DNA from 4 places in the Cobetia sp. 14N.309.X.WAT.E.A4 genome. Region 1 is predicted to be linked to each of the others. Evidence: predicted binding sites of a transcription regulator. Region 1 holds the regulator's gene; each other region holds the start of a gene.
The links. Region 1 encodes sigma-54, which starts transcription at its own class of promoters, with help from an activator protein. Its sites were predicted from a motif close to TGGCACNNNNNTTGCTNT; they were not measured.

Region 1 (4,831 bases):
GGTCAGCGGATGACGGCGGCGGGTCGCGGAATAGCGTTCGAGCAGGACACGGGAGTCCGTGGTCAGGTAGACGACCTGCACATCCATGCCGCTCTGACGAACGCTGTCGAGCAGTTCAGGGAAGCGACTCAGGGCATCGGGGAGGTTGCGCGCGTCAATGGAGACCGCGATGCGCCGGCGGGTGGGGCTGTCCTTTTCCAGCTGCTCGACCAATGGTGCCAGCAGCATGCCGGGCAGATTGTCGATGGCATAGTAGCCAATGTCTTCCAGCGCCTGGAGGGCAATCGATTTGCCGGAACCGGAGCGACCACTGATGATCACGATCTTCATGGAGTGCTCTCCCAGGGCGAGGTCAGCATGAGGTGAAAGCGGAGGGTGCCTGAGGCCAGTCAGCGACAAGCCCGGAGCGAGTCCGGGCTTGCAGGTTCAGCGCGCCGGCAATTCGGCGATGGCCGAGGTCAGGGCATCGAACAATGCTCGCTGACTGTCTGCCTGGCGCAATGCTGCCCGGTTGGTGGGCGAGTTGAGCAGTTCCGCCACCTGGCCGAGCAGAGTGAGATGGGTGTCATCTGCCTCCTCGGGGACCAGCAGCACGAACAGCAGATCGATGGGTTCGCCATCGATGGCGTCAAAGTCGATGGGGTCACCGAGCTTCATGAACGCCGCGATGGGGGTCTTGCAGTGTGGACTGCGTGCATGTGGCACGGCCACGCCGTGGCCGATGCCCGTCGAACCCAGTCTCTCGCGCCCGATCAGGCGCGAGAAGACTTCCTGGCTGTCCAGGCTGGGAATGTTCTGAGCAATGAAGGTGCTGAAGAATTCCAGCACCCGCTTCTTGCTCCCCCCGGGGACGCCGTAGAGCGTGCGCTCGGGGGGAAGGATCTGATCAAGTGTCATGGCAGAAGGTCAACGGGTCCCGGTGCCCTGAGAGCGAGCCTGGGACTTTTCCTTGTGTTTGACCAGCTGGCGGTCCAGCTTGTCGGCGAGCGCGTCGATGGCAGCGTACATGTTGGGGTCTTCTGCCAGGGCATGGAGGTCGGCGCCAGCGGCGTGCAGGGTGCAGGCAGCCTGTTGGCGTTCCTTCTCGATCGACAGTGTCACCTGAACATTGGTGATGTTGTCGTAATGCCGTTCGAGGCGAGCGAGCTTCTCGTTGACATAATCGCGGAGAGGATCGGTGAGTTCCACATGATGCCCGGTGATATTCACTTGCATGGACACGCTCCTTTATCCAGCGGGTTGCCTTTGAATTGTAACCCTTTTTGACTGCGAGCAAACCCTGATTGAACGCGCGGCCACTTTCTGACTCCGGCCATGGTCTCGTGGCGATCATCTGCTGGCGAGAGCGGCGGTGCCGGTGTACCGAGCGTCTACCCCGACAATGCCCAAGCTTTGAACAAAGATCAACGCTGCGCTGCATCGTGGGGCAAGGCTTGTCTTCAACCCAGCGAGGGATATCAGCAGGTTCTTCATGAGCATCGCCTCGCATCACGGACGGAATGGGGCTCGAGAAACCGGCCGTTTGTGGCCAATGTCAGCATTTACGTCGACGTTCGTGTGGCAGGAGTCGGTGGCGACCCCTGGCTATCTGTCCGTGGGATGTGAGGGAAAAAGAAAGCACTCTGGAGAAAAGTGGCTGGAAAAATAGGCAATTGGGGCGTGAAGTCACTCACGCAGTCGCAAGGACAGGCATTGCCAACCGGTATTCAGACGACCGATTGGCAGATGATGCCAGGATGGCAGGTGCAAGGGGGCGAGCTTCAGCGCTCCGACGTGTGGAGTCCGCTGGCCTGCGGGTATCCGTTGTCGAGACTCACGCTAAGCGCTTGCGCTCGCTGGAGGAGGGGATGCCCATGGCCTCGCGATACTTGGCGACCGTCCGGCGCGCTACCTCGATGCCATCACTGGCCAGCAGATCCACCAGGCGTGAGTCGGACAATGGCTTGCGCGCCGGTTCTTCCGAGATCAGCTTGCGAATGCGCGCACGGATCGCGGTGCTGGAGTGCGCGTCACCGTTGCCGCTGCCACCCACCTGACTCGAGAAGAAGAACTTGAGTTCGAACACGCCTCTCGGGGTGTGGATATATTTCTGGGTGGTCACCCGCGAGATGGTGGATTCGTGCATCTCGACCACTTCCGCGATGTTGGCGAGGATCAGCGGCTTCATGCCTTCTTCCCCCTGCTCGAGGAAGTCGATCTGGCGCGCCATGATCTCGCGGCCCACCTTGAGCAGGGTGTCATTGCGTGAGGACAGGCTCTTCATCAGCCAGCGGGCTTCCTGAAGATTGTCCTTGAGGAAGGTATTGTCCGCGGACTTGTCGGCCCGCTTGATGAGGGCGGCATATTCCGGCTGGATACGCAGCTTGGGCAGCGCTTCCGGGTTGAGCTCGACCTGCCAGCCGTGACGCGTATGACGGACCAGCAGGTCCGGGATGACGTAATCACTGGCAGGCTCGCCCCAGGCGGACGCCGGGCGCGGGTCGAGCGCCCGTACCAGACGAATGACGTGATCCAGCTCATCATCATCCAGGCTCAGGCGACGCTTGAGCAGCTTGCGATCGTCATTGCCCAGTGCCTCGAGGAATTGCCGCACCAGACGGCGGGCCTGGGCCAGCAATGGCAGATCGTCCGGCAGCAGGGCCAGCTGCAGCAGCAGGCATTCCCGCAGGTCTCGAGCGAACACACCGGTGGGATCGAACTGCTGAAGGCGCAGCAGGACCTGCTCGAGTTCCGACGCCTTGAGGCCGGGCAGTCCCTGACCTCGCAGGCCATCGACCAGTTCGTCCAGGCTCATGCTCAGGTAGCCGGCCCCATCCACCGCATCGATCAGACTCTCCGCCATCTGGCGTTCACGCGCATCGAGGTCCGTCATCGCCAGCTGCCAGCGCAGGTGGTCCTGCAGGCTTTCGACACTGGTGTTGCGATCGAAGTCCGGCCCGTCCTCGCTCGAGCTTCCGCTGCCGGAACTGGTCAGGCTGCCTGCGTGATCCTGGTAGAGGTCCGACCAGTCACTGTCGAGAGGGTATTCTTCAGGAATCTCGCTGTTGGTCTCGGAGGTGGAGATCTCGCTCTTGTCCTGTGTCTCCGCGACATCCAGCGACTCGTATTCCTCGTCAAGCTCCAGCATGGGGTTTGACTCAAGCGCCTGCTGTATCTCCTGACGCAGGTCCAGCGTCGACAACTGCAGCAGCTGGATCGCTTGCTGAAGTTGCGGGGTCATGGTCAGGGAAGTGCCGAGTCGAAGCTGCAAGGTGGGTTTCATGGGGTCTGTCATTCACGGCAAAGGAACGTGCATCTACGCTATACCGTGGGTCGGGGCACTGACAAGGGGCAGTCGAGAATATTCAAGCAACTTGCATGCCATGTTGCCACCAAGGTGGTATGGACGTCATGCATTCGAGTGAGGTGTGGCAGAGCAGGAGGGTTCACGGGGAGATCACGCAAGCGCCTGTCGAGGCGCTTGCGTGAGGGGGCGGGGAACGAGGCCCCGACAGTGAAGCAGGAAGTGGCGGGTGCTGGAGGGTGCTGGTGAGAGCAGAAGAGGTCGGACGGCTCTCGTCAGGCTGACGGCTCTCACCAGGCTGACGGCTCTCACCAGGCTGACGGCTCTCACCAGGCTGACGCCACTCTCGGGCTAGAGCTTGAACTCATGGCCCAGGTAGACATCACGCACCTGCTGGTTGGCGAGGATGGTGTCGGCGTCGCCATGCGCGATGATCTGGCCATCGCCCACGATGTAGGCGGTATCGCAGATGTCGAGTGTCTCGCGCACGTTGTGATCGGTGATCAGCACCCCGATGCCGCGGTCACGCAGCTGGCGCACGATGCTCTTGATCTCGCCCACCGAGATGGGGTCCACGCCGGCAAACGGCTCATCAAGCAGCACGAAGTCCGGCTCGGTGGCCAGTGCGCGAGCGATCTCCACGCGGCGGCGCTCCCCGCCGGAAAGGCTCATGCCGGCACTGTCACGAATATGCGTGATGCTGAACTCGTTGAGCAGCTCCTCCAGGCGTGCCTTGCGTCCGTTGCGATCCAGATCCTTGCGCGTCTCGAGGATCGCCATGATGTTGTCGGACACCGAGAGCTTGCGGAAGATCGAGGCTTCCTGGGGCAGATAGCCGATGCCGGCGCGAGCCCGCTGATGCATGGCGGCGCCGGACAGGTCGTGGTCATCGATGGTCACGCTACCGGCATCCGAGCGCACGAGGCCGACGATCATGTAGAACGAGGTCGTCTTGCCGGCCCCGTTGGGGCCCAGCAGGCCTACGATGTCACCCTGGCGGATTTCCAGCGAGATGTCCTTGACGACCTTGCGACCCTTGTAGGCCTTGGCCAGATGACGAGCGCTGAGGGTACGTGGGCTGGCAGCAGTCATTCTCATTGACCCTTGCTGGCATTGGCGCCACGTGGCGTCAGGGTCATGTGGACGCGTGACCCCTCGGAGGATGAGGCATCGGTGCCATTGCTGGCATTGACCTGGCGCTTGTCCAGGAAGTATTCCACGTAGCCACCTTCGAAGGTGTCATCGCCTTTCTCCAGACGGGCATCGCCGACCAGTTCCACCCGGCGCTCCAGCGCGTGGTAGCGAATGGTATTCGCCCAGCCCTTGACCAGTCGCTCGTCGGTATCGGGTTTCTGCTCCATGTAGGCGCGCTGGCCGGTGGCCTTGACCAGGGAAATCTCGCCGCTGTCGGCGCGACTGATGTCCACGCGCGCGGCATCCAGCTTCATGCTGCCCTGGCGCATTTCCACGCGACCGGTATAGGTGGCCGTGCCGGCCTTGTCATCCAGTGACAGTGAGTCGGCGGCAATGTTGATCGGCTGGTTGGCA
Region 2 (4,831 bases), on a different contig from region 1:
GCGGGTTGTCGAGGAAGGCGCTGCCGGCATCCATGATGTTGGCGGCGAACAGCTCCACTGCCGCTTCCTCGCTGTGACGATCCACCGTCAGGCCATTCATGACGGCGTCGTTGTAATAGGTCTCGATCAGATCCAGCGCGATGCGATAGTAGGTCGCCTTGATGGTGCGGAAAGTCTCGCCATGGATCTCGACCCCCAGCGTCGCCAGCTTGCGATACATGGCCTTGGCGATATCCAGACTCATGCGATTGAGGCCGCCCAGCGCATCTTCCTCGGACAGCGGCTGATGCTTGTGATCATAGGCATCGGCGATGTCCACCTGGCACAGACGCTTGGTGGAATAGTTGCGATGCACCTCGGAAAGCACGCCGATCTCCAGCCCCCAGTCGCTGGGGATGCGAATGTCCGCCAGCACGTCGGTGCGCATCGAAAACTCACCGGACAGCGGATAACGATAGCTGTCGAGATAATCCAGATACGGCAGCGGGCCATAGACCTTCTTGAGCGCACGGATCAACGGCGTGACCATCAGACGTGCCACGCGACCATTGAGCTTGCCCTGGGCGATGCGCGAATAGTAGCCCTTGCAGAATTCGTAGTTGAACTGCGGATGGGCGACCGGGTAGATCAGGCGCGCCAGCAGGCCGCGATCATAGGTGACGATATCGCAGTCATGCAGTGCCACCGCCTCGGCGATGCCTGATGACTGCACGTAACCGGAGCAATACCAGACGTTGCGCCCCTTGCCGGCCTCCATCGGTGCCAGACCATGCTCGGTCAGCTCTTCATCCAGTGCACGCAGGCGCGGCCCGTCGTTCCACAGGATACGGTGATGCTGTGGCAGGTGAGAGAAGAACTCCTTGGCATGCTCGAACTGGTCGCGGTCGGCACGATCCAGCCCGATCACGATCTCGCTGAGATACGGCACCTGCGCCAACTCATCGACGATGTGCTTGAGCGCGGGGCCTTCCAGCTCGGAATACAGCGACGGCAGAATCAGGCTCATCGGCCGCTTGCGGGAGAAGCGCATCAGATCCGCTTCAAGGTCCTCCACCGGACGGTCGGTCAGGTTATGGAAGTTGGTGATGATGCCATTCTGGTAAAAATCGCTCATGTCAGCTCCTTGTCATACCGAAGACACGCATCAGGCAGGCGTCAGGCGCGCAGGCCTCTGGATGTCCATTCTTCCGGCTGGCCATTGGCCAGCCAGTGACGCAATCCCTCGACCCATCCCTGCGGCCCGGGGTGATTGGCGCGAAAACAGCGGCGTTCATCCGCCAGTAGCGGATACTCGGCAAGCTCCCGATCGCGCTGTGAGGTATCACCGACGCCGGGGATCAGGACAGCGTTGTCGACCGCGGCCAGCAATGGCAGGTCATTGGCGCCATCACCGAAGCCCAGTGTCCAGGGACGCACCCGCTCACAGAGCCGGTAGCGCGCGATCAGATAGCGCGCCGCCACCCCCTTGTCAGTGTCGCCCGTCACATGATGGAAACGCCCGCCCCGCGTCAGCTTGAGGCCATGGCTGGCCAGGCGCGTGCGGAATTCCTCGAGGCGCTCCGGCGCGTCCTGCCATACCAGCGGTTCACTGGCATCACGCTCCCCCGCCAGCGCCGCATCCGCCTCTCCCAGCCCCGTCAGCTCGCTGATTCTTGCCACCGACATCGCGGCAAAGCCTTCAAAGGCGAATTCCTCGCTCAGTCCCTCCAGCACCTCGAGAATCGCGCGGCGCGGCATGGCCACCGCGATACGGCACAGACCGTGCGCATCCGGGGCACTGGCCTCCTCCAGTGGATAGGCACTGAGCCAGGAGGCCGGCAGCGCCACGACGCCTCCGTTCTCGGCGATCCAGGGCTGACCCGCCAGCCCCAGCGAGCGCATCAAGGGCGTGAGTTCAGCCGCGGTCTTGGAGGTATTGGGCACGACCCAGGCGCCGCGAGCACGCAGGCGGGTCAGCCAGCTGCGCGCCGGACCCGGCGAGTAATCGTGATGGTCCAGCAGCGAGCCATCCAGGTCGGTCAGCAACAACAGCGGTGCTTGAGTCTCTGACATGTGAACTCTCCTCATGAAGTGCTGCAGCGTGCCAGGCATCCCCGCGGTGCGGTCTCGTTGCGCCAGGCAAGCCTGCCAAGAGCATTGCAGGGAATGTGCCAAGATGGTGCAGTCGCAATGACAGTCTGGCCTCTCAACTCTCAACTCTGATTCACCGCCGGCTTGCTTGCACCAACAATGAGCACAAATCCCCTGATGCATGTCGCGTCGCCACATTGCAGCGCAAACCTGTCGTCACGAACGACGACGCCCTCGCATCTGCGAGGGCGTCGAGTCTTCGGCCATCAGCAACATCTGTTGAGACTAGACCAGCCACAGTGACAGTTGCGGCCACAGCAGCAACATCGCCAGCACGCACAGCTGGATGGCGATGAACGGCAGCAGCGAGACGAAGATATCCTTGAGACTGATGCCTTCCGGTGCCACGCCTTTCAGATAGAAGGCGGCAGGCCCGAAGGGAGGCGACAGGAAGGACACCTGCATGTTGACCGCGAACAGCACGCCGAACCATACCGGGTCATAGCCAAGTTGGATGATGATCGGCACGAAGATCGGCAGGGTCAGCATCGCGATGCCGATCCAGTCGAGGAACAGCCCCAGCAGCAGCAGGATCGCCATCATCACCATGATGATCGCCAGCGGCGGGATATCGAGGCCGAGAATCATGCTCGACACGAAGCGGTTGCCGCCCATCAGGTTGTAGACCCCGACCAGCGCCGCCGCCCCGATACCGATCCAGATGATCATGCCGCAGGTGTTCATGGTCTGGGACAGCGCACGCTGCATCAGGGTGATGGAGAATTCACCCCGCAGCATCACCGCCACCAGCACGCCGAAGCTGCCCATCGCCGCTGCCTCCGTCACCGAGGCCACCCCACCATAGATGGAACCCAGCACCAGTCCCGCGATGATCGCCGGCACGCCGACGGCCTTGAGCAGCTCACGCTTGCTCTGGAAGCTGGCACGCCGTTCCTCCTCGGGCATCACCGGCCCCAGCGCGGGATTGCGCAGGCAGCGGATCAGCACATAGAGGATATAGCTTGCCATCAGCACGATGGCCGGGGTGATCGCCGCGGTGAACAGATCGGCAATCGACTGGTTGGCGATCAGGCCATAGATGATCAGCACGATGGAGGGCGGCATCATGGTGCCCAGCGAGCCCCCGGCACACACCACGCCGATGGCGATGTGCTTGTCATAGCCGAGCCGGAGCATCTGCGGCAGCGCCAGAATCCCCAGCAGCACGATCTCGCCGCCGATGATGCCGGACATCGCCGCCAGGAAAAACGCCACCACGATGGTCTGGATCGCCACGCCGCCGGGCAGGCGACCTGCCATCACGCGCATGGCATTGAACAGGTCCTTGGCGATCCCCGAGCGATCCAGCAGCGAGGCCATCAACACGAACATCGGCACCGCCACCAGCGAATACTCGGTGACGAAGCCATAGACACGACTGGTGACCAGCGGCAGCGCCATCGGGCCGAACCAGCCGAAGGTGTAGGCCAGCGCGACCAGGCCGGTGACGAAGGCCAGCGGCAGGCCGGTGACCAGCAGCGCGAAGATGCCGCCGACCAGCAGCATGGTAGCCGTTGCGATATCCATCAGCGCTGCTCCTTGTCTGACGTGGTACGCGTCTCTTGTGCCGGGTGGGCAGCGGCGTCACTTTCCCCTTCGGGCGGACGGGGAGAGAAGAAGGTCTGGTAGAGATGCCACAGCGCCTGCAGGGTCATCACCGCCAGCGCGAACAGGATCACGCCCTTGGTCAGCGCTGGAAACGGCGGGTTCCACGAGGTACCGGAGCGCTCCAGCTGCCATTCGCCCAACGGGCTGTGCGAGGCGCGCCAGAACATCACCCAGCCTGCGTAACTCATCGCCATGCAGAACACGAGCGTCATCACGTCATTGAAGCAGTCCAGCACGTAGCGAAAGCGCGTGCCGACCAGGTCGTAGAGCACACGCACGCGAATATGGCGGTTGTTGGCCAGCGCCGCCGGCCCGCCCAGCGCGAAGCTGGTCGCGACCAGGAAGATCACCGTCTCGTGGACCCAGGAGGTCGGCGAGTCGAGGCCATAGCGCATCACCACCTCGAACACGCTGATCGCCATCGCCAGCAATACCAGCCACGCCGCGGCGCGCGTGCCCTTGCCGACCAGTCGGTCCAGCGGCGTGCGCGTGCCCAGATTCGGGTCGTGGTCATCCGACGCCTCCGGCAGGCCCGGCGACGCCACATCATGTTCTGCCATATCGAATTCCTTGCTAACTGGCTTGCTCAAGGAGGATCGGCGCGCCCAGTGAGCACGCCGATCATCATCTCCCGCGTCTTTCCTGATCGTCTTGATCCTGTCGACGTCTCGCCCCGGCGACTCTTGTCACGCGGCCGATGACAGCGAGTGGACGCTTACATCAGGTTGCGGTCGGTGAGGAAGGTGACCACGGACTCGTAGACCTTGCCGGTCAGCTCGTTCTTCTCGGCCCATACCTTCCATTCCTGCTGGGCGATGCGACGGAACTTGGCGCGCTCTTCCGGTGCCATGTCGATCACCTCGATATCCGGATTGGCTCGCGCCGCGCTCACCGCCTTGAGGTCACGCGCCTTGAGGGTGAAGACCATGTCGTAGGCCATCGAGTCAGTCGCGGTCTCCATGATCGCCTTGAGATCCGCCGGCAGGCCGTCCCAGATGTCCTTGTTCATCGACACCGCCACCATCGGCAGCGAGTGGAAGCCCGGATAGGACGGGTACTTGGCGAAGCTGTGCAGGCCCTGGTCATCATTGGT
Region 3 (4,831 bases), on a different contig from region 1:
TCAACAACAATGATGAGGAGCGGGCATGCAGCGTTGGGACCGCATCGAAGCCTTTGTGGAAGTCGTCAGAATCGGCTCGTTTTCCGGTGCCGCCCGTCATCTCGGGGTCTCCAGCTCACATGTCAGTCGCCTGATCAGCCAGCTGGAAGCCCAGCTTGATACCCAGTTGCTCTATCGCACGACCCGTCAGACGCGTCTCACCGATGCCGGACAGGTGTATTACGAGCACTGCCATCACCTCTTCGATGGCTTCCGCGCCGCCGAACAGGCCATCGGCGACTTCCACGCCCGTCCCAGCGGCGTGCTCAAGCTGACCAGCGCTACCACCTTCGGTGAGCGCTACGTCGCGCCACTGGTCAACGACTTCCAGCTGATGCACCCGCAGCTGGAAGTGCAGATGCATTTCACCAATCGTCCAGTGGAATTGATCGACGAGGGCTTTGACGTCGCCATTCGCATGGGCGTGCTCAAGGACTCCTCGCTGATCGCGCGGCGACTGGTGGACCGCCAGGAGTATGTCGTCGCCTCGCATGACTATTTTCAGCGTGCGCCGCGCCCGCACACGTTGGCGGAGCTCTCCAGCCACCGCTGCCTGGCGGGCTCCAAGCGTGAATGGCTGTTCGAGGTCGAGGGCCAGCGACGCGAGGTGCGCATCTCCGGCAGCTGGCAGGCCAATTCCGGGCCGGCACTGCTGGACGCCACGCTCAAGGGCCTCGGGCTTGCCCAGATTCCCGACTATTACGTCGCGCCTCACCTGGCCAGTGGCCAGCTGATCTCGGTGCTGGATGAGTATCAGGTGCGCGATACCGGGGTGTGGATCGTCTATCCCCGCCACCGCCATCTCTCGCCCAAGGTGCGCCAGTTCGTCGACTTCATGGTCGAGCGCTTCGAGGGCGGCATCCCCGGCCTGGTGGACTGACGGCCAGGGCGCGAAGGCCTCAACCGGCTATCACTTCCCCTTGCCACGACGACAGACGGGCTGCCGATGGGCAGCCCGTCTGTCGTTGCACGTGACGTTGCGTTGCGAGCTATCCGCCAGCGGCATCAGGCACGCTGCGCGCCGCCACCCGGTATCGCCTCCGGCAGATGCACCGGCGGTGCCTTGACCAGCAGCTTGCTGGCCACGAAGTAGACCAGCGCCCCCAGCAGCGAGCCGGTGAACCAGCCGTAGTCGTAGAACCAGGAAAGCCCGGGCTGCGAGAAGCTGATCACCGTCAGCCCCACCGGCACGAAGAAGGCGATGAAGCCCGCTGGATTGAAGGCCGGGTAGGTGCTGCCATCCAGATAGAGCGCCGGCAGATCGAAGGACTGACGACGGATCACGAAGTAGTCGACGATCATGATCCCCGCGATCGGCCCCAGCAGACTCGAATAGCCCAGCAGCCAGTTGGAATAGAGGCTCTCGAGGCTCACGTCGGAGACGATCCAGCCCATCTTCTTGATCAGCTCGAAGCCCATCAGCAGCACCCCGACCAGCCCGGTGAGCAGCACGCCGCGCGTCTGGTTGATGAATTTCGGCGCGATGTTCTGGAAATCATTGGTCGGCGAGACGATGTTGGCGGCGGTGTTGGTGGAGAGCGTCGCGATGATGATCAGCACCATGGCGATGGCGACCCAGCCGGGGCTGTCGATGCGACCGATCAGGTTGACCGGGTCGGAGATGGTCTCCCCCACCAGCGAGCTGGAAGCGGCCGTCAGCACCACGCCGAGCGCCGCGAAGAAGAACATCGTCAGCGGCAGGCCGATGATCTGACCGACGATCTGATCCTTCTGGCTCTTCGCGTAACGGCTGAAGTCAGGAATGTTCAGCGACAGCGTCGCCCAGAAGCCGACCATCGCGGTCAGGCCCGCCATGAAGTAGCTGGCCACGCCATCGCCTTCGGGACGATTGGGCGGCTGGGCCAGCAGTTCGCTGATCGAGGTATGCGGCAGCGCCCACACCATCAGGCCGACCCCCACCGCCAGCAGCAAGGGCGCGGAGAGCGTCTCCAGCCACTTGATGGATTCCGCGCCGCGAATCACCACGAACAGGTTGAGCGCCCAGAACACGAAGAAGCCGATGACCTCGCCCACCCCGCCCAGCGCCTTCCAGTCGGCCGAGAGGCTCGAGAGCAGCAGGTGAATCGCCAGGCCGCCGAACATCGTCTGGATACCGAACCAGCCACAGGCGACCACCGCCCGAATCATGCACGGCACGTTGGAGCCGATGATCCCGAACGATGAACGCAGCACTACCGGAAAGGGAATCCCGAAACGCGTGCCGGGGAAGGCGTTCAGCGTCAGTGGAATCAGTACCACCAGATTGGCGACCAGAATCGTGATCAGCGCCTCGCCGACACTCAATCCGAAGTAGGCAGTGAGCACGCCGCCCAGGGTATAGGTCGGCACGCAGATCGACATGCCGACCCACAGTGCGGCGATGTTCCAGCGCGACCAGGTGCGCTCGGCACTCCTGGTCGGCGCGATATCCTCGTTGTAGCGCGGGCTGCGGGCGACGTCCTGCGCCACCACCAGCTCGATCATTTCCTCATTGCTGCGCACCATGTGCGAGCGAGTCTGTGTCGGGGCCATGAGTCCTCACCTGTTCAGCTGTTGTTATTGTTGAGGGTGATGCATGTCGCTTGTCCTGGCTTTGCGCTCTGTGGCGCGTCTTGCCGTCTTTGAAGATCCGTCCCTTCCTTCACCCTCCTGATTCACTTTTCACCCTGTTTCAGCCAAGGGATGCTCGAATTACCCATCATCATGAAGCGGTACCTTTCATGGGCAAATCGCATGCCGATGGCGGCATTATTGCCGTCAAATCAAACCTGTCACGCAAGACAACTTGAGAGGCAATGGCGCGGGTTTGACCGTCTGATGCCCATCAGGTGGCGACACGCCGTGTTCGCGCCAATTGTCAGTATGGTCAGGTTCCAAGCTGGTGCAAGGCGGTCTTGCACAGGGCCCATACAGACGGTCACAAGCCACTGATGTGCATTGAGTTTTCCTTTTAATATCGCGTGAACCACGCTGATTCTTCTGGCACCACAATGGTGAATTCATGCGAAATCTTGACCGAAAATCCTTTTATAACAACAAGATAAATTCACGATACTTTATTTGACACTTCGTCTTGCCGAACGCGGGAACACTGTCTAATGTTCATTAAGCTGACTGGTGAGACAGGATCTGCATCGGACCTTCCCTGACCCACGATACCTGCCGCGGGCATGCAGACTTTCCGGACAGGCGGAGTGCTTTTCCAGGACCCATTTCGCGCCATCCCGGCTCACCCGCTCTGCCCACCAGCACTCATTGAAGACAACAACAACCGGCGCCAAGCGCCCGATGAGGATGACATGTCGAACGACTCCCGCATCTCCTACCGCGAGGATGCCGGCAAGCTGCGCTGCGCCGTCATCCAGATGGGACTCAACGTCTCCACCGACCTCGAGCCCGCACAGATCCGCGATGCCATGAACGAGGCCCACCTGCCGCTGATCGACCAGGCCGGTGAGGCAGGCGTCAAGATCCTGTGCTTCCAGGAAGTCTTCAATCAGCCCTATTTCTGCCCGAGCCAGGATGCCAAGTGGTATGCCGCCGCCGAGCGCGTGCCCGACGGCCCCACCGTCACCCTGATGCAGCAGTACGCGAAGAAGCATCAGATGGTGATCATCGTGCCCCTCTACGAGGAAGTGCAGCCGGGGGTGTACTACAACACCGCCGCCGTCATCGATGCCGACGGCAGCTATCTGGGCAAGTATCACAAGACCCACATCCCGCAGGTGGCGGGCTTCTGGGAGAAATTCTTCTTCAAGCCCGGCAAGTCCGACTGGCCGGTCTTCGACACCGCCTACGGGCGCATCGGCGTCTACATCTGCTATGACCGCCACTTCCCGGAAGGCTGGCGCGCATTGGCGCTCAACGGCGCCGAGATCATCTTCAATCCCTCCGCCACCGTCGCCGGCCTCTCCCAGTATCTGTGGGAGCTGGAACAGCCCGCCTCCGCCGCCGCCAATGGCTGCTACATCGCCGCCATCAACCGTGTCGGCCATGAACAACCCTGGGATATCGGCGAGTTCTACGGTTCCTCCTACTTCGTGAATCCACGCGGCCAGATCGAAGCCCAGGCCAGTGCCACCGAGGACGAGCTGTTGATCCACGACCTCGACATGTCGATGGTGCGCGAGGTGCGCAACAACTGGCAGTTCTTCCGCGACCGCCGTCCGGACGCCTATACCCGCCTCACCGATGGTGAATGACGGCCAGCACGATAACGACAACGACAACGACAACACGACCTGACACTCAATGCCGGACAAGGCCGCGCGATGCGGCCGGGAGAGATTCATGGCAATCCTGATCAAGGGCGGCAGCATCCAGACCCACGAAGAGCGCTACACCGCCGATGTGCTGTGTGACGGCGAGACCATCACCGCCATCGGCACCGACCTCGAGGTACCGGACGACTGCGAGGTGATCGACGCCAGCGGCTGTCTGGTGATGCCCGGCGGCATCGACCCGCACACCCACATGCAGCTGCCCTTCATGGGCACCGTGGCCAGCGAGGATTTCCAGAGCGGCACCGCCGCGGCGCTGGCCGGCGGTACCACCATGATCATCGATTTCGTGATTCCCTCCCCCCAGCAACCGCTGATGGAGGCCTATCACACCTGGCGCGAGTGGGCCGAGAAGTCGTGCTGCGACTACAGCTTCCACGTCGCCGTCACCTGGTGGGACGAGAGCGTCAGCCAGGACATGCAGACGCTGGTCTCCGATTACGGGGTCAACAGCTTCAAGCACTTCATGGCCTACAAGAACGCCATCATGGCGCCGGACGACACCCTCGTCT
Region 4 (4,831 bases), on a different contig from region 1:
CATCTCCCGCTCAGTCTGAGAAGGGTGCTCGACACTGCCTGGCGCCGGGGCGGCTCAATCCTCGGCCAGTGCCGGCAACAGCACCTTGAGCTTGCGCGTCAGCGTGTTGCGTCCCCAGCCCAGCAACTCGGCGGCTTCGCCCTTGCGACCGCCGGTATGCTTGAGCGCCGTCTCGATCAGGATGCGCTCGAAGTCGGGCACCGCCTCTTCCAGCAGATGGGTGTGGCCGGCGGCGAGCGCGCGGTCCGCCCACTCACGGAAGGCACCACGCCAGTCCCCGGACGCGGCCTCGGTGCCACTGACGTCACGCAGTTCCGGCGGCAGATCCTCGACCATCACCTCGCGGCCCGAGGCCATCACCGTCAGCCAGCGACAGGTGTTCTCCAGCTGGCGCACGTTGCCCGGCCAGTCGAAGCGCGTGAGGTGCTTCTCGGCCGCCTCGGTGAGCACCTTGGGGTCCGTGGCCAGCTCGCGTGCGGCTTCGGCGAGGAAGTGCTGCATCAGGCGCGGGATGTCCTCACGGCGCTCTGACAGCCGCGGCAGGTGGACGCGGATCACGTTGAGGCGGTGGAAGAGATCCTCGCGGAAACGACCATCCTCCACCAACGCCTCCAGGTGCTGGTGGGTCGCGGCGATGATACGCACATCCACCTTGACCGGCGTGATGCCCCCCACGCGGTAGAACTCGCCATCCGCCAGCACCCGCAACAGACGTGTCTGGGTTTCCGCCGGCATGTCGCCGATCTCGTCCAGGAACAGGGTGCCACCATCGGCCTGCTCGAAGCGTCCGCGACGCAGAGCGGTGGCACCGGTGAAGGCACCCTTCTCGTGGCCGAAGAGCTCTGACTCCATCAGGTCCTTGGGGATCGCCGCCATGTTCAGCGCGATGAACGGCTTGGCCTTGCGGGGCGAATGCTGATGCAGCGCCTGGGCGACACGCTCCTTGCCGGTCCCGGATTCGCCGTTGATCAGTACGGTGATGTGCGACTGGGACAGGCGACCGATGGCCCGAAAGACCTCCTGCATCGCTGGCGCTTCCCCGATGATCTCCTTGGTCAATCCTTCCGGCACCACCGCGGGGGCCTTGGATTCCCGCGCGTGCGCCACGGCACGCCGCACCAGCGCCAGCGCCTCATCGACATCGAAGGGCTTGGGCAGATACTCGAAGGCACCGCCCTGATAGGAGGCCACGGCACTGTCGAGGTCGGAATGGGCCGTCATCACGATCACCGGCAGGTCCGGATAACGCTCGCGGACTCGTGCCATCAGATCGAGGCCATCGATACCGGGCATGCGGATGTCGGTGATCAGCACATCCGGGCACTGGCGCATGATGCTGGCTTCTGCCTGATCCGGGCGCTCGAAGCTTTCCACCTCGAGGTCAGGCTGGGCCAGAGCGCGCTCCAGTACCCAGCGGATGGCGCGGTCATCATCGACGATACAGACGCGTGCAGTCTCGCTCATGAGGGATCTCCAGAAGTGCCGGCAAGCGGGATTAATAGTCGGAATTCGGTATGGCCGGGGCGCGAGTCACACTCGATCAACCCCTGATGCTGGTGCAGGATGCCCTGGGCGATGGAAAGCCCGAGCCCTGAGCCTTCGGCGCGCCCCGAGACCATCGGGTAGAACAGCGTCTCGCGCAGCGCCTCGGGAATGCCCGGGCCGTTGTCGCTGATCGCCAGCTCGCAGACCAGACGATGGCGCTCATGACCCAGCGTGAACTGCCGCCGGGCCCGCGTGCGCAGGGTGATCTCCCACGGCGCCTCATTGCCATCGGCTGATTCGGGCTGCGGCTGCTCGTTGAGGGCCTGGGTCGCGTTGCGCGCGATGTTGAGCACCGCCTGGATCAACTGGCCTTCATCGCCGATGACTTCAGGAAGGCTCGGGTCATAGTCGGCCGTCAGCTTGATGTGATGCCCTTCCGCCGCCAGCAGGGAGCGCACCCGCTCGGTCACCGAGTGGATATTGACCGGCGACTGCAGCGGTGGCCGATTCGGCCCCAGCATGCGATCGACCAGATCGCGCAGGCGATCCACCTCCTCGATGATGATGCGCGTGAACTCCACCATCTGCGGTTCCGGCAGATCGCGCTCCAGCAACTGGGCCGCGCCCCGGATACCGCCAAGCGGGTTCTTCACTTCATGCGCCAGCCCGCGTGTCAGCACCTTGACGGCTTCCTGCCGAGCGATCAGCGCCTCCTCGCGGGAGATCTGCATCAGACGATCACGCGGCTCGATTTCCACCAGCAGCTCATTGGCGCTGACCGGGGTCGCGGTGAAGTCCACCGTCAGCGGCTCGTTGGCCGCATTGACGATCTCGGCCTCACGCTGGGTATAGGGATGCTGTTCTTCCAGCGCCTTGCGCAGCACCTTGATGGGCTCTTCATCCAGCCCGGTCAGATGTTCAGGGGAGCTGCCCTTGACGCGCACCAGGCTGACCGCCAATAGCGTCTCGGCCGCCGGGTTCAGCCATACCACGCGCAGCTGTGCATCCAGCACCACCACGGCAGTATTCAGGTGTTCGAGCAGTCGTTGATGCATGCCTTTATCCGCCATTCGCAGTACGTCTCCCTGTTCTGCAATAACCGCGCCAGTCTGGTGCAAATGCCGCGTGCATGGCACCCGCGCCGATGCACCTCTTTCGGGCGTCGATTTTAAGCACCATTATGGTGCACCAAAGGATCGCACTGCCAACCCGATGAAGCAGACCTGCTCATCAGCGGGCGTGCTGCTGCATCGCGGGCGATACCGTTGCCAGACCTGGCGACAAAAAAGGCCACCCGAAGGTGGCCTGATGACCTGGCGCGCGAGTCACGTGTCGTTCGCAAGCCAGAAGGACTGTCCCCCCCGTCTCTCAGCCACCCCCGGCATTGGCCGGGTTGTTGGGATTGCGCGGGAGATTGACGCTGGCGCGTTGCACGTAGACCACTCGGGGCTCGGTGGTCTGGCGCACTCGTCCGGAGGCATCCAGCAGCTCCGCCTGGATGACATGCTTGCCACGCTCGAGCCCCGGCACCATGAAGACACTGCTGTTCATGGCCGATTGCGACGGCGCGCCATCCACGGTCACGCGTACCTTATGCTCGGGACGCAGCTGCGGCTCGATGGCCAGGCGCACCGCCAGGTTGCCGGCCTGCCCCGTGGGCAGCGTCTCTTCATTGCTCGGGCTCTGGATGAAGAAGCGGGTATAGCCACGGAAGCTGACATCCATGGCAGGCGCGGAGGGTCGGCTACGGGAAGCGGTCTCGGACGGGGAAGATGACACGCCACGTGAAGCAGGCGCGCGCGAGGGAGCAGACTCGGTGGAAGGCACCACACTCAGCGGCGTCAGCTTGACCTTGCTGCCGCCCGCCGGCTGATCACTGAACACCACGTTGCCGTTGGCATCCACGTGCCGGTAGACCTGAGCCGCCTCGAGCTCCGCCGAGACGCTGCTCAGGGCCAGCACCGCTGACAGGCAGAGACCGAGCGTCGTCATGCCCGGCAGGCGAGCCATCCGCCGCATTCCCTTGACCGGCAAGGACCTGCTGTCACCCACTGAACCGATGCCACGCGAAGAAGAAGTGAAGGGCCACATCCGGGAATTCCTGAAGAAGTCATGGGAAGCCAGAAGCGCGCATCCGCTCCTGCCAGTCGTGTCACTCACTCGGACGCTACCAGCGTGCCAGAAGTGACATATCCTGCTGCCAAGTTACAAAGCTTCCCGCGTTGATACCAGCCCTGCTTGTTGCGACGCGACTTTCCGCGACGGGTCGCGGGTCCTGGACAGCCGGGAGTCAGCTCTTGGAGCACATGTCTCAGAAACGAGAACAGGGCCATACCTGTCGGTATGACCCTGTGTGTCTCGCCTCACGCATGCCCCGCGCTCAGACTGCTCCGGGCGGGGCCGTGAGCGACATGCGCCGTCGGTAGATCAGACGCTGTAGTACATGTCGAATTCGAGCGGGTGAGTCGCCATGCGCAGGCGCTGGATGTCTTCGCCCTTCAGCTCGAGGTAGGCATCGATCATGTCGTCAGTGAAGACGCCACCCTGGGTCAGGAACTCACGATCGCCGTCCAGCGCGGTCAGTGCCTGTTCGAGGCTCTCGGCCACGGTCGGGATGGACTTGGCTTCTTCGGCCGGCAGGTCGTAGAGGTTCTTGTCCATGGCATCGCCCGGGTGGATCTTGTTCTTGATGCCGTCGATACCGGCCATCAGCATCGCGGAGAACGCCAGGTACGGGTTGGCCGTCGGATCCGGGAAGCGAGCCTCGACACGCTTGCCTTTCGGGCTGGCGGTGTACGGGATACGGATGGAAGCGGAACGGTTGCGGGCAGAGTAGGCCAGCATGACCGGGGCTTCGAAGCCCGGCACCAGACGCTTGTAGGAGTTGGTGGACGCATTGGTGAAGGCGTTCAGCGCACGAGCGTGCTTGATGATGCCGCCAATGTAGTAGAGGGCCATTTCGGACAGACCCGCGTACTCGTCACCGGCGAACTGGTTGTCGCCATCCTTCCAGAAGGACTGGTGAACGTGCATGCCGGAACCGTTGTCACCGACCAGCGGCTTGGGCATGAAGGTCGCGGACTTGCCGTAAGCGTGCGCCACGTTGTGGATCACGTACTTGAGTTCCTGAACCTCATCGGCCTTCTTGACCAGGGTGTTGAACTTGACACCGATCTCGTTCTGGCCGGCGTTCGCCACTTCGTGGTGGTGAACTTCGACTTCCTGACCGATGGCTTCCAGGGTGTTGCACATGGCAGCACGGATATCGTGGAAGCTATCGATCGGCGGGACCGGGAAGTAGCCGCCCTTCAGACGCGGACGGTGACCCAGGTTGCCGCCTTCCGGC

Region 2: OW493_RS09750 (HAD-IIB family hydrolase) is a predicted target of sigma-54. The motif match lies at 2,136-2,153, and genes of this name have one in related genera.
Region 3: OW493_RS04510 (NCS1 family nucleobase:cation symporter-1) is a predicted target of sigma-54. The motif match lies at 2,761-2,778, and genes of this name have one in related genera.
Region 4: glnL (nitrogen regulation protein NR(II)) is a predicted target of sigma-54. The motif match lies at 2,575-2,592, and genes of this name have one in related genera.

Annotation. Positions count from the first base shown of each region.
Region 1 is NZ_JAPNXT010000001.1:52,709-57,539, forward strand. It holds gene rapZ (RNase adapter RapZ) at 1-330, opposite strand, end outside; gene OW493_RS00225 (PTS sugar transporter subunit IIA) at 427-897, opposite strand; gene raiA (ribosome-associated translation inhibitor RaiA) at 907-1,215, opposite strand; gene OW493_RS00235 (RNA polymerase factor sigma-54) at 1,814-3,262, opposite strand; gene lptB (LPS export ABC transporter ATP-binding protein) at 3,635-4,381, opposite strand; gene lptA (lipopolysaccharide transport periplasmic protein LptA) at 4,378-4,831, opposite strand, start outside.
Region 2 is NZ_JAPNXT010000006.1:37,110-41,940, forward strand. It holds gene OW493_RS09745 (glycosyl transferase) at 1-1,114, opposite strand, end outside; gene OW493_RS09750 (HAD-IIB family hydrolase) at 1,156-2,052, opposite strand; gene OW493_RS09755 (TRAP transporter large permease subunit) at 2,356-3,657, opposite strand; gene OW493_RS09760 (TRAP transporter small permease) at 3,657-4,298, opposite strand; gene OW493_RS09765 (TRAP transporter substrate-binding protein) at 4,454-4,831, opposite strand, start outside.
Region 3 is NZ_JAPNXT010000002.1:259,040-263,870, reverse strand. It holds gene OW493_RS04515 (LysR family transcriptional regulator) at 26-919, shown strand; gene OW493_RS04510 (NCS1 family nucleobase:cation symporter-1) at 1,045-2,523, opposite strand; gene OW493_RS04505 (nitrilase-related carbon-nitrogen hydrolase) at 3,339-4,241, shown strand; gene hydA (dihydropyrimidinase) at 4,330-4,831, shown strand, end outside.
Region 4 is NZ_JAPNXT010000004.1:299,088-303,918, reverse strand. It holds gene ntrC (nitrogen regulation protein NR(I)) at 55-1,464, opposite strand; gene glnL (nitrogen regulation protein NR(II)) at 1,461-2,540, opposite strand; gene OW493_RS08260 (DUF4124 domain-containing protein) at 2,854-3,495, opposite strand; gene glnA (glutamate--ammonia ligase) at 3,913-4,831, opposite strand, start outside.